DNA from 3 places in the Vreelandella sp. EE27 genome. Region 3 is predicted to be linked to each of the others. Evidence: predicted binding sites of a transcription regulator. Region 3 holds the regulator's gene; each other region holds the start of a gene.
What was found. Region 3 encodes PhoB, which activates phosphate uptake and scavenging genes when phosphate is short. Its sites were predicted from a motif close to TGTCATANNNNTGTCANA; they were not measured.
Positions count from the first base shown of each region.

Region 1: the regulator PhoB is predicted to act here: its motif matches at 2,015-2,032, upstream of ACWHVV_RS06710 (Na/Pi symporter).
Region 2: the regulator PhoB is predicted to act here: its motif matches at 2,493-2,510, upstream of ugpB (sn-glycerol-3-phosphate ABC transporter substrate-binding protein UgpB).

Region 1 is NZ_OZ309109.1:1,389,797-1,393,938, reverse strand. Features, by position in the region: gene ACWHVV_RS06715 (PA0069 family radical SAM protein) at 1-593, shown strand, start outside; gene ACWHVV_RS06710 (Na/Pi symporter) at 632-1,771, opposite strand; gene ACWHVV_RS06705 (hypothetical protein) at 2,179-2,415, opposite strand; gene ACWHVV_RS06700 (Na/Pi symporter) at 2,420-3,601, opposite strand; gene ACWHVV_RS06695 (bile acid:sodium symporter family protein) at 3,737-4,142, opposite strand, start outside.
Region 2 is NZ_OZ309109.1:250,560-254,701, forward strand. Features, by position in the region: gene ugpE (sn-glycerol-3-phosphate ABC transporter permease UgpE) at 1-52, opposite strand, end outside; gene ugpA (sn-glycerol-3-phosphate ABC transporter permease UgpA) at 68-952, opposite strand; gene ugpB (sn-glycerol-3-phosphate ABC transporter substrate-binding protein UgpB) at 1,077-2,405, opposite strand; gene argE (acetylornithine deacetylase) at 2,611-3,777, shown strand; gene ACWHVV_RS01235 (hypothetical protein) at 4,096-4,142, shown strand, end outside.
Region 3 is NZ_OZ309109.1:3,878,923-3,883,064, forward strand. Features, by position in the region: gene phoR (phosphate regulon sensor histidine kinase PhoR) at 1-1,190, opposite strand, end outside; gene phoB (phosphate regulon transcriptional regulator PhoB) at 1,194-1,883, opposite strand; gene ubiA (4-hydroxybenzoate octaprenyltransferase) at 1,979-2,869, opposite strand; gene ACWHVV_RS18150 (chorismate--pyruvate lyase family protein) at 2,903-3,466, opposite strand; gene ACWHVV_RS18155 (FAD-dependent oxidoreductase) at 3,621-4,142, shown strand, end outside.

The DNA of each region.
Region 1 (4,142 bases), 1.5 Mb from region 3:
CCAAAGGCACACTCGTTCTGCGCGATATCGAGCTTTTAGCGCAAATGGCCGAGCACCGCCTGGTGCGCGTGCTGGTCAGCCTGACCAGCCTGGATGCAAATTTGAAGCGCACGCTGGAGCCACGCGCAGCCTCGCCCCAGGCGCGGCTGAAGGTGATCCGCGAGCTCAACACGGCGGGTATCCCGGTGGGTGTGCTGGTCTCGCCGGTGATTCCCGGGCTTACCGATCACGAGATCGAGCGGTTAGTCGAGGCCGCGAGCCGCTCTGGCGCGCGCACGGCAAACTGGATGCTGTTGCGCTTGCCCCGTGAGGTCGCGCCGCTGTTCGAAGAGTGGCTGGTCACCCACTACCCCGAGCGCGCCGACAAGGTGATGAGCCTGATTCGCCAGTGCCGTGGCGGTAAAACCAACGAGGCGGCGTTTGGCAAGCGTTTTCGCGGCGAAGGGGTGTTCGTCGATATGATCGACCAGCGTTTCAAGCGCGCCAGCCGTCAGTGGGGTATGCAGCCCCGGGCCGAGCAGGGCCTCAATACCCGGGACTTCAGAGCACCCCACGCTCAGGGCGATCTATTCGACTTGGCCGGTCCCGGCTAACGTTGGTGCGTTCGCAGCTCGTCGAGCTATTCAGGGCATTATCCGGCTATGACGGTAATGGCAATCAACAAGGCGGGCAGCGCGATAAACACGCCCAGCACCCACACACCGGCGACTTCTTTGCGCTCGACGCTGGCCCGGCCCAACCACTGGGCACCTTTGACCGGCAGCAGGCGTAAAAACGGTATTCCACCGATAATCAACACGGCAAACACGTTGAACAGCAGATGCACCAGAGCGATTTCCAACGCCAGCAGCGCCGTGGGGCCGCTGATGGCCGTCGCCGCGAGCAGTGCGGTCATGGTGGTCCCCAGGTTACTGCCAATCGTGAAGGGATAGATTTGGCGTAGGGTAAACGCACCGGAGCCGGCCATGGGCACCGTCAGGCTGGTGGTCGTCGACGAAGACTGCACCAGTAGCGTCACCAGCGCGCCGGACATAACACCGGTGATCGAGCCGCGCCCGATGGCGCTGAGCATGATCTGCCGGGCGCGCCCGACCATCAGCCTTGATAACAGCTTGCCGATGTAGCGAATGGTGAGAAAGATCATCGCGACCCCCACGAGGATCAGGGCGGCGCCCAACGCCACCTCCGGAAGACGCGAAAGCGCACTCGCCACAAAATCCGCGACCGGGTCGGTCGCCTGACCGACGAAATTGACGCGCTCGAGGGAAAGGTCTGCATCCCCGTAAAAGAGCACCGCCACGCGTTCGGCCAGGCGCTCCAGTGGGCTGAATAGAATCTCGATGGGCAGCAGGATGGCGACCGCTAACAGGTTGAAAAAGTCGTGCATCGTCGCGGCGGCAAAGGCGCGGCGAAACGCGTTATCGTCTTTCACATGGCCAAGGCTTACCAGGGTGCTGGTTAAGGTGGTGCCCACATTGGCGCCCATGATCATGGGCACCGCCAGCGCCACGGGCAGCCCGCCGGCGACCATACCGACAATCACCGAGGTGACCGTGGAGGAGGATTGAATCAGCGCCGTCGTGATAATGCCGATCATCAGCCCCACGAAGGGGTTGGTGGCAAAGGCGAAGAGCTGTTCGGCTTGATCGCCCAGGCTTTGCTGGAAACCCTCGCCGACGATGGATACCGCACAAATCAGAAAATAAACGAGCAGCGCAAGCGCCAGCCATTGCCCCAGCTGGCCGCGTCGTATTTTTTGTTGATGGTGCATGACGTTACTCTCTGCCCGGCGCCTGGCCGTCTCTACCATGGTGAGACGCTCCAGCGGCTTATACGCATCAAAGCGCTAGGCTCTGTCTGAAAAGTGCCTGCGCTCGACAATACGGCGTTAAAAATTGGCTCAAAATACTCATTTACACATGTAAACTCCGTTTTTTCGCCAATTTTTGCCTTGTCTTGTCTTCGCTCGTCGACTTTTCAGACAGACCCTAAACGCTTTAGCCTGCACCATCAACGTGACATACTGGTGACAAGGACGCCGTGTCGTCTTTGCCAGTTTGTCTGCCGCTACATCATCGAAAACCGGGGGCGATCACCCGCGCCTTGGGTCGCCACCCCCGAGAAGAAGATCATCTCGGTGATGGCGAAACTTCAGAAGGGCCTTGCATGCGCTGAATATCAGCGCTCGCCGCGGCGTTCGCGTAGCTCGCTGAGCACCAGTGCAAAAAAGCCGCGAATTTCCTGAAGCCTGGGCCGGGCCTCGTGAATTAACGTATCCACCGACTCGATCTCGCGGTGCTGGTCCTCACGGGCGGCGAGCTCGGTTCTGATCTCCTCTATCAGTTCGGCGGAGTCGTTCAACATGGCCTTGAGCTCGGCGGTTGATGTGCTTTCGAGGCGTTGTTCAAAACTCATGGCGTTATCCTAGCATCGTCGTAATGGCAATGAGCGCTGCGGGCAGCGCAACGAAAGCACCCAGCACCCAGGCGGCCGCCAATGTTTTACGCTCGGCGGCCAGGTCGCCGAGCCGCCGGGCCCCCTTGACGGGCAGCAGGCGTAAAAACGGCAGACCGCCAATGATGAGGATGGCAAAGAGGTTAAAGAAGAGGTGAACCAGGGCGATTTCCAACGCCAGCATAGCGTGCTCGCCACTCACGGCGGTTGCAGCCAGCAAAGCGGTAAAGGTGGTACCGACGTTCCCGCCCAGGGTGAAGGGGTAGATCTGCCTTAACGTAAAGGTGCCGGAGCCCGCCAGCGGGACCATCAAGCTGGTCGTGGTCGACGAGGACTGTACCAGAATGGTCACCAGCGTGCCGGAGATGACGCCGGTCACCGGGCCACGGCCGATGGCATTATTCATGATGCGCTTGGCACGACCCACCATCAGTTTCTTGAGCAGTTTGCCAATGTAGCGAATGGATAAAAAGATGGCCGTAATGCCGATCGCGATCATGACGATGCCGCCGAGTATGGTAGGCAGCCCTGAGACCAGGCTCTCTACCGAGCCCGTGACGGGGTCGGTGGCAAAACCCAACAGGTCCGCGTTCTCGATCGACAAATCCGCATCGCCGTAGAAAAGCTCGGCTACTTGCAGCGCTATACGCTCCAACGGGCTAAAGAGTATTTCCAGCGGCAGTAGAATCGCCACCGCCAGAAAGTTGAAAAAGTCGTGCACCGTAGCGGCGGCGAAAGCGCGGCGAAACTCGTCTTTATTGCGCACATGCCCCAGGCTAACCAACGTATTGGTCATGGTAGTGCCGATATTGGCGCCCATGACCATGGGCACGGCGATCGCCACCGGCAAGCCCCCGGCCACCATGGCCACAATAATAGAGGTTACCGTCGAGGAGGACTGAATAAGCGAGGTGGCCACGATACCGACCATGAGCCCGACCAAGGGGTTGGTGGCGAACTCGAAAAGCTGCTCGGCCTGGCCGCCGGTAGCGGTGCTGAAACCGTCGCCGATCACCGAAACCGCACAAATAAGGCAATAAATCAGCAAAAGCAGCGTTAGCCAATGCGTGGCTCGCCCACCTCGCGCACTGCTTTCTTCATCGTCGCGCGTAGTATGATCGGCTACGCTTGTCGTCGCTTCGGTCATCGTCTTACCCTCAGTAGGAAGTAAAGCGCCATCGCTCTCTGACTAAGCTTTACCCAGCATGACCGACAACCAATGACAATAAAGTGACCAGCGTCCTTCTGATTTGATTATTTCCCCATCTTTTTGAAGAGGTTTTCAGCCCCGCGCCAGTATTTTGGCCGCGATGGGTGAGGTGATCATCTGAATCACCGCAAAGAAGGCAGCGGGAATCGCGACTTCCGAGGGCAAACCGGAGGCCGCCACGAACGCCGCGGCAATGCTGAATTCCTTTTTGCTAACGGTGAACAGGTAGGTGATGATCTCCTTGCGGTCACGCGTGACCAGCCGCGAGGCCATGCCGACCAGGTAGCCCGCAAGGTTCAGACAAAGCGCCGCGCCCGCGATCACGAAAGCGTACGCGCCGTAGCCGATGATGGTCTCGGCGTTGGGCCCGACCACGGCCAGCAGTATCAACAGGTAGACGCTGGAGCCAAGGCCTGCATAGGTGGCATCGAAACGCGCTAAAAAGCCCGTGAACATCGTGCGCAAGGTGACTCCCAAT
Region 2 (4,142 bases), 340 kb from region 3:
CAATCAATACCAGGTGGGTCAGAATGTTCAGATAGGGTCTGTTTTCGACCATGATGGATCCCTGTGCCTAGTAGTTGACGCGGCGTTCCACGTAGCGGAACTGGATGAACGTCAGCACGATCACGATGCCCATCAACATGACCGACTGGGCGGAGGACGAACCGATGTTGAGCCCGGCCACCCCGTCGGTGTAGACCTTGTAGACCAGCGTCATCGTCGCCTGGCCCGGCCCGCCGCCGGTGGTGGCGTCGATCACCCCGAAGGTCTCGAACATCACGTAGTTGATGTTGATGATCAGCAAGAAGAAGGTGGTCGGTGATAAAAGCGGGAAGACGATGGTCCAGAAGCGTTTGAACGGCGTGGCGCCGTCGATGGCCGCGGCCTCGATCAATGAATGGGGTACCGACTGAAGCCCGGCCAGAAAGAACAGAAAGTTGTAGGAGATCTGCTTCCAGGCGGCGGCGATGGTGATCAGGATCATCGCCTGGCTACCCGAGACCCGGTGGTTCCAGTTGATACCGAACCAGTCGAGCAAGTGGGGCAGAAGGCCGATGGTCGGGTTGAACAGAAACCACCACAACACCCCGGCGACCACCGGGGCCACGGCGTAGGGCCAGACCAGCAGCGTGGTGTAGAACCGGGCGCTTTTCAGCACCCGGTTGACGCACACCGCCAGTAAAAGCGCGGTGCCCATGGAAAGCGCGGTGACCGAGACGGCAAAAATCGCCGTGCGCCCCAAAGCGTTCAGGTAGCTGGGGTCGGCCAGCACCCGGGCGTAGTTGGCAAGGCCTACGAAGGTGGTGTTGAAGCCGAAGGCGTCGGTGCGCTCGAAGCTCGACTTCACCGCCTGGGTCGCCGGCCAGATAAAGAACACCAGGGTGATCGCCAACTGCGGCGCTAACAAAAAGAAGGGGAGCCACCGGCTTTGATAGGTGGAGCGTTTGGTCTGCATGAGGCGTCCTGTTGAACCCGGCCCGGAGAAAGCCCACCCATAGGTCCGCGTCGTCGGGCGTATAGGTGGGCCCTCACAACAAACCCCGGCTTATAGAAGCCGGGGTTCGAGTGGTGCCGCTAAATTAGTTATTGGCGGCTTCGAAGTCGCGCAGGATCTGGTTGCCGCGCTCTACCGCGTCATCCAGCGCTTCCTGGCCGCTCTTGTTACCCGCCAGCACCGCCTGGAACTCTTCATCGAGTACCATGCGTACCTGGGTGTAATTGCCAAAGCGCAGGCCCTTGGAGTTCTCGGTGGGTTCGTTGAGGTTGATCTGCTCGATGGCGATATCCGCGCCCGGGTTCTCGTCGTAGTAGCCCTGCTCTTGGGTCAGCTCGAACGCGGCGGTGGTGATCGGCAGATACCCCGTGCCCTGGTGCCACTCGGCCTGTACCTCGGGCAGTGACAGGTACTCCAGAAACTCCGCGACGCCGGTGTACTCGTCGTCTTCGTGGCCGGAAAGGACCCAAAGCGTGGCGCCACCGATGATCGAGTTCTGCGGCGCGCCGTCCACGTCGTCATAGTAGGGCAGCATGCCAAAGCCGACTTCGAAGTCCGAGTTGGCCAGCACGTCCGCCCGCGATGCGGAGGAGTTCATGTACATCGCGCAGTCGCCGGAGTAGAACGCCGGGGCTGCGTCCGGGCCGTTGGCCGGGCCGCCGTAGCTATACACACCGCTATCCGACCACTCCTTGATCTGATCCCAAAAGCGCGCCTGCTCTTCGCCGTTAAAGGTGAACTCGGTTTCAAGGCCGCCGAAGCCGTTCTCCTGGGTGCCGATCGGCAGGTCGTGCAGCGCCGAGAAGTTCTCAAGCCCCACCCAGTTGGCCGCGTAGGCCATGGTGAAACCACAGGACGCCGCGCCTTCATCGACGATCTGTTGACCCATCTCGCCCATTTCCTGCCAGGTGGTCGGCGGGGTTTCCGGATCGAGGCCGGCCGCTTCGAAAGCGTCCTTGTTGTAGTAGAGAATCGGCGTGGAGGAGTTGAACGGCATGGAGAGCATGTTGCCGTCGGTGTCGGTGTAGTAGCCGGTCACCACGGGCAGGTAGTCGTCCGGATCGAAGTCACTGCCGTGCTCTTCCATCAGCTCGAAGACCGGGTAGATCGCGCCCCGAGCGGCCATCATGGTGCCGGTGCCGACTTCGTAGATCTGGACGATGTGCGGCTGCTGGCCGGCGCGGAAGGCGGCGATGGTGTTGACCATCGTCTCTTCGTACTCGCCACGATACGAAGGATTCACCCGGTATTCGTCCTGGGAGGCGTTGAAGTCCTCGGCCAGCGCGCTCAGGCGCTCGCCCAGCTCCCCGCCCATGGAGTGCCACCAGGTGATCTCGGTGGCGGCCTGGGCGGAAACGCTCAAGGTAGCCGCCGCGATGCCTACAGAGAGGGCACGTAACGTGAAACGAGACATAAAAGCTCCTTTAGGGCCTGGGATCGGCCGGGTGGCACAGTACGTTTAGGGCGTTTTTTTTGGTTGCACTGAACATTAGTGAGTGTACATGACATTTTGATGAACGCTACGCGCAGCCCCCGGTTTGCTCATGCAACTTTGGCCGTAGGCGGTGCGCCCCCGGCGGTGATAGGGTAATGAAAAGACGTCAATCAAGGGCCACGCCATGACCGATGCACAAGCGCTACTCAGCCAACTGGTTGCTTTCGATACCACTTCCCGCGGCTCCAACCTGGCGCTGATCGAATTCGTCGAAGGGTATCTCGCCGAATACGGCGTTACCTCGGAGCGGGTAATGAGCCCTTGCGGCACCAAGGCGAATTTGATCGCGCGCATCGGCCCGGACGCCCCGGGCGGGGTGATGCTCTCCGGCCACACCGACGTGGTCCCGGTCGAAGGCCAGCCCTGGTCGACGGACCCTTTTACGCTGGTCGAAGGCGACGACGACCGCCTGTTTGGTCGCGGTACCTGCGACATGAAAGGCTTCATCGCCTGCGCGCTGGTCATGGTGCCCGAGTGGGTGAAAGCGCCGCTCAAACAGCCCATTTACTTCGGTTTTTCCTATGATGAGGAGATCGGCTGCGTCGGCGCGCCGGCGCTGATCGAGCGCTTTTTCGATCACTACTCGACCACCGCGCACGTGATCGTCGGTGAGCCCACCAGTATGCAGCCGGTGGTGGCGCAAAAGGGCGCGACCAACCTGCGCACTACGGTCACCGGGGTCGAGGCGCACAGCAGCCAGGTCAACCAGGGCACCTCGGCCATTCACGTGGCCGCGCGTTTGGTCACCTTCATCGAGGACACCATGGCCGCCCTGGTGGAAGAAGGGCGTGTGGATGAGGCGTTCAACGTGCCCCACACCAGCCTGCACGTAGGCCGCATCCGGGGCGGCACGGCGATCAACATCACCGCCCGGGAGTGCCAGTTCGAGTGGGAGATCCGCCACCTGCCCACGGACACCTTCGAAGATGTTTTCGCTCGTTTCGAAGCGTTTGGTGAAACGCTCAAGGCCGAGCTGCAGGCCCGGGGCAAAACCGTCGACATCGCCACCGAGGCGCTCAACGTCACGGTGCCGGGCCTGGCCGATCGCGACAACGACACGGTGCTGCGCCTGGCCAAGGAACACTTGCCAGGGCAGTGCTGCAACCACGCCGTGGCCTACGCCACCGAAGCCGGCCAGTTCCAGGGCCAGGGCCTGCAAACCATCATCCTGGGGCCGGGCAGCATCGCCCAGGCCCACCAGCCCGACGAGTACATCGACAAAAGCGAGCTCGCAGCGTGCCTGGATTTCATGACCCGGATGGGCAAAGCGCTCGAGTCGCCATTTTCCTAGGCTCTGTCTGAAAAGTGCCTGCGCTCGACAATACGGCGTTAAAAATTGGCTCGCGCGCGAGTCCGATCAAAATACTCATTTACACATGTAAACTCCGTTTTTTCGCCAATTTTTGCCTTGTCTTGTCTTCGCTCGTCGACTTTTCAGGCAGACCCTAACCCCCGCCCGCTTGGGCGTCGGTCAACCTCGCTAATCGGTTCCCCGTATCGCGAAGAAGGTGTCGCGATAAAGTGTTGCGTCATGTCCAGTATCATTAGGATAATGTGAAATAGCGATAGACTATTTTGCCGATAAGCTTGGTTAATTGAGGAGGTAGCGGTGAGCGGGAAATTCAATCTATGGGCAGGTGCTGCCGCGGTGCTGCT
Region 3 (4,142 bases):
GCAAGCCCGAGCCCGGTACCACCGGTGGCGGTACTGCGGCCTTTATCCACGCGGTAGAAGCGCTCGGTCAGGCGGGGAATATGGACCGGGTCGATACCGTGCCCATTATCCTCCACTTCGATACAGACGCCGCCGTCAAGGAGGGGGGCGTAGCGCAGCGTGATCTCGCTCCCCCCGGGGGCGTAACGCACGGCGTTGAACATCAGGTTGGAAACGGCGCTTCGAAGCTCCTGCTCGCTTCCGATCAGCCGCGCGTCGCTTTCGATCACAAGCTCGATACTCTGGGGCTCGGTGTGCTGCTGCTGGGAAAGAGCGTTGGCATCCTGGTGAATGCTTTGTAAAAGCGGCGCCAACGCCAGCGGCTGATGATCCTTACCGCCCTGGTCGATTTCCAATCGGGAAAGCAGTAGCAGGTCATTGACCAGGTTCTGCATACGCAGGGTTTGCGCCTGCATCTGGCCGATACTGCGCCCCAACCGGGGCGGCAGCTCGTCTTTTAAATCGCTGTAGGTTTCCAGGTAACCCGAAAGCACGGTAAGCGGCGTGCGTAATTCGTGGGACACGTTGGCCACGAAATCACGGCGCATCTGCTCCAGGCGGTGCAGCCGGGTAATATCGCGCGCCATTACCAGACGCTCGTCATCGCCGTAGAGCGTGATTTGATACTCGAGAATACGCCGCTCGTCGATCGGCGAGGTAAGCGTTAACGGCTCGCTGTACTGGCGCGCGGAGAAGTAGCGTACGAAGGCGGGATCGCGCAGCAAATTGGTAATGTGCTGGCCACGGTCGTGGGCGGTTTGCAGTCCCAGCATCTGGTGCGCGGCGCTGTTCCACCATTCGAGATCGCCGTGGCGGTCGAGCATGACCACGCTGTCGCGCATCGCCTCAGAAGACTCCTGGATACGCGCAAGCGTGGCTCTTAGTCGGCTTTGCGTGATCCGCTGGCTTTTCTGGTAGCGGTAGAGTCGGTCCAGCAGCTCACCCCAAAGGCCCTTGGCCGCGGGGGGCTCTTCGTTGGGCGTGAAGGTCAGCCACTGATGCAGGGTACGCAGTTGGCGCAGATGATAGAAAAGACACGCCCCCAAACCCGCTGACAGCCCCAGCCCCGGCGAGCCAAACAGCCAACCCAGGACGACGCCGAGGGTGGCCAGACCCGCGATACGCCAAAGCTCTCGGCTCCACAAACGCACGCGCTACACCCGGGCGGAGAAGCGGTACCCGGTGCCGCGCACCGTTTGAATCAGGTTCTGGTGGGCATCGCCCAGCGCCTTACGCAGACGGCGGATATGCACGTCCACGGTGCGCTCTTCGACGTAGACGTTGCCGCCCCATACCTGATCCAACAGCTGGCTACGGGTGTAGGCGCGCTCCTGATGGGTCATGAAAAACTGCAGTAAGCGATATTCGGTGGGCCCCATATCCAATGCCTTGCCGTGGGCGCTGACCCGATGGCTTACCGGATCGAGCATCAAACCGTTGATTTCGATGGGGTCTTCCACGCCGCGTGGCGTCGTTCGGCGCAGCACCGCTTTCAAACGTGCCACCAGTTCGCGAGGCGAAAACGGCTTGGTGATGTAGTCGTCTGCCCCCGCTTCGAGCCCCTGGATCTTGTTATCTTCTTCGCCCTTGGCGGTCAGCATGATGATCGGGATCTCGGCGGTCGCCTCTTCGCGCTTCAGCCGCCTTGCAAGCTCGATCCCGCTGGTGCCCGGCATCATCCAGTCAAGCAGCAGAAGGTCCGGCTGATGGTCCACGACCAGGGCGTGGGCGTCCTGGGCATTGTCCGCTTCGAGCACGCGATAGTCCGCCATTTCCAGCGCCACCGCGATCATCTCGCGAATGGGCGCCTCATCATCGACGATCAAAACGGTCTTGGCGGTCATTGGCGGGCCTCACGGTGTCCAAACGAAAGTGGTTCGATGACATATCGGTGACAATCACACCATGGGCGGGTGACAGTTTTATGACATCCCCGACATTAGCCTGTCACCGGCCACCAGCTCAAGGCCAGCCCGGCAAATACCAGAAGTCCCGACCAGTGGTTGTTCAAAAACGCCTGAAAGCACGCGTCGCGCTCGCGGCCAACGATCAAGCGCTGCTGATGCACGAAGGTCACCGCCATGGCCACAAGGCCCAGCCAGAAGAATCCGCCAAGCCCTACACGCCAGCCCACCAGCGCCAGCAGCGCAAGCGTGGCCGCCTGCAGCAGCCCGATGATCAACCGGTCGGCCTCGCCAAACAGCACGGCGGTCGATTTGATGCCGATCTTCAGGTCATCGTCGCGATCCACCATGGCGTATTGGGTGTCGTAGGCGACGGTCCACAGCACGTTGGCTAAAAACAGAATCCACGCCTCGAGAGGCACGTAGCCCAGCACCGCGCCGAACGCCATGGGGATCGCCCAGGAGAACGCGGCGCCCAGTACCACTTGCGGGAAATGGGTATAGCGCTTCATGAAGGGGTAGATAAACGCCAGCGCCACGCCGCCCAACGAGAGGGCCACGGTAAACCAGTTGGTCAGCAGGACCAGCACGAAGGAGGCGGCGACCAGCAAGATGAACAGCAGTTTGGCTTCGGCCTCGCTGATACGCCCGGTCGCCAGCGGCCGGTTTTTAGTGCGTTTGACGTGGCCATCGAAGTGGCGGTCGGCGTAGTCGTTCACCACGCAGCCCGCCGCGCGCATGGTGTAGACCCCGGCGATGAAGATCAGCAGCACGCCACGCCCCGGCACGCCTTCGCCGGCCACCCACAGCGCCCAAAGGGTCGGCCACATCAAAAGCCAGGTGCCGATGGGCCGGTCCAGGCGCATCAGGGTGATGAAATCCGCCGCCCGAGACCACCCGGTAGGGCGCAGCAGTGAACGATCCATGCTTACCTCTCAAAGACAAAACGCGCGTCTAGCCTAGCGCGAAGCCATGCCAAGATCATCCGCCATCGTGGATAAAAAGGCCTCCTGGACCAATAGCGCCAGGCCGGTGTGATAAAAGACCGAACGCCGCGCCCACACCCCGGCCGCCCCAGGAGGACACAAGCGGCGGGCAAACGCTGGCCGCTGGCGGGTAGCAAAGAGGGGCCCGCGTACAAGATCCGGCTGGCGAAACAGCCAGCTCCCCAGTGAACGTTCGCCAAGGTGCTTTAGGTGTTGCCCCTGAAGCTGCTCGAGAGGCGCCACCGAGCGCGCCACTACCCAAGGGGCGTCATCCACGCACAGAGCCACTTCACGAAGCCAGGCCAGACGGCGCGGCGCCAGGCCCAGTGTCAGCGCTTCGTCGCGGGTGGGCACCCCTACCGTTTGGCGCAAAAGCTGCACACGAAAGGGGTTGGGCTGGCCTGCCGAGACCAGCCGCTGGGTCAGGGAATCGGTCGAGGCCACCCACTGCCACCAGGCGGCGCTCATGGCCGGGCGCAGCGCGTTCACGGGTTGCCAGCGCGCGTAGGGGGTAGGGTGCAAAAGGTGTGAAGCCACGCGGCCTCCTGGGCGGTCAAGTCGTTGAAGCTAGTGTAACATGACGTTCTAACGCACTTTTCTCAACGACATTTTCTTGAAGACCGTTCATTTAAAGACCCTTCATTTAAAGACAGTCATTGAAAACATCATGGTTCCAACACTGGGTGATGGCATGACCCATTCCTTCTCTCAAACCGAAAAGCCGGTGGATTTGATCATCCTGGGCACCGGCATGGCCGGTGTCGGTCTGGCCCGGGCATTGCGGCGCCAAGGTGACACCCGCTCGATCACCCTGGTAAGTTTCGACAGCGGCGATGAGTACAGCAAGCCACTGCTCTCCACGGGCTTTGGCAAACGCCTGGCGCCCGAGGCACTCGCCAGGCAAAGCGCCGACGAGGTGGCCCGCGAGCTCGACGCCACGCTGCGCCCCCATACCCATGTCACCGCGCTCGACGTCGATAGCCGGCGCCTGACGCTTGCCAACGGCGAGCAGCTTGCTTTCGAAAAGCTCGTGCTGGCCACCGGCGCCAGCCCACGCCTGGCCCTTGACGTGCCCGACACGTTGACCGGGCGCTTTTTCAGCGTGAACGACCTGGACGACTACCGGGGCTTGCATGAAGCACTGGCTTCGCGCAGTGCCCGGGTGGCGATCATTGGTGCAGGACTGGTCGGCTGCGAATTCGCCAACGATCTG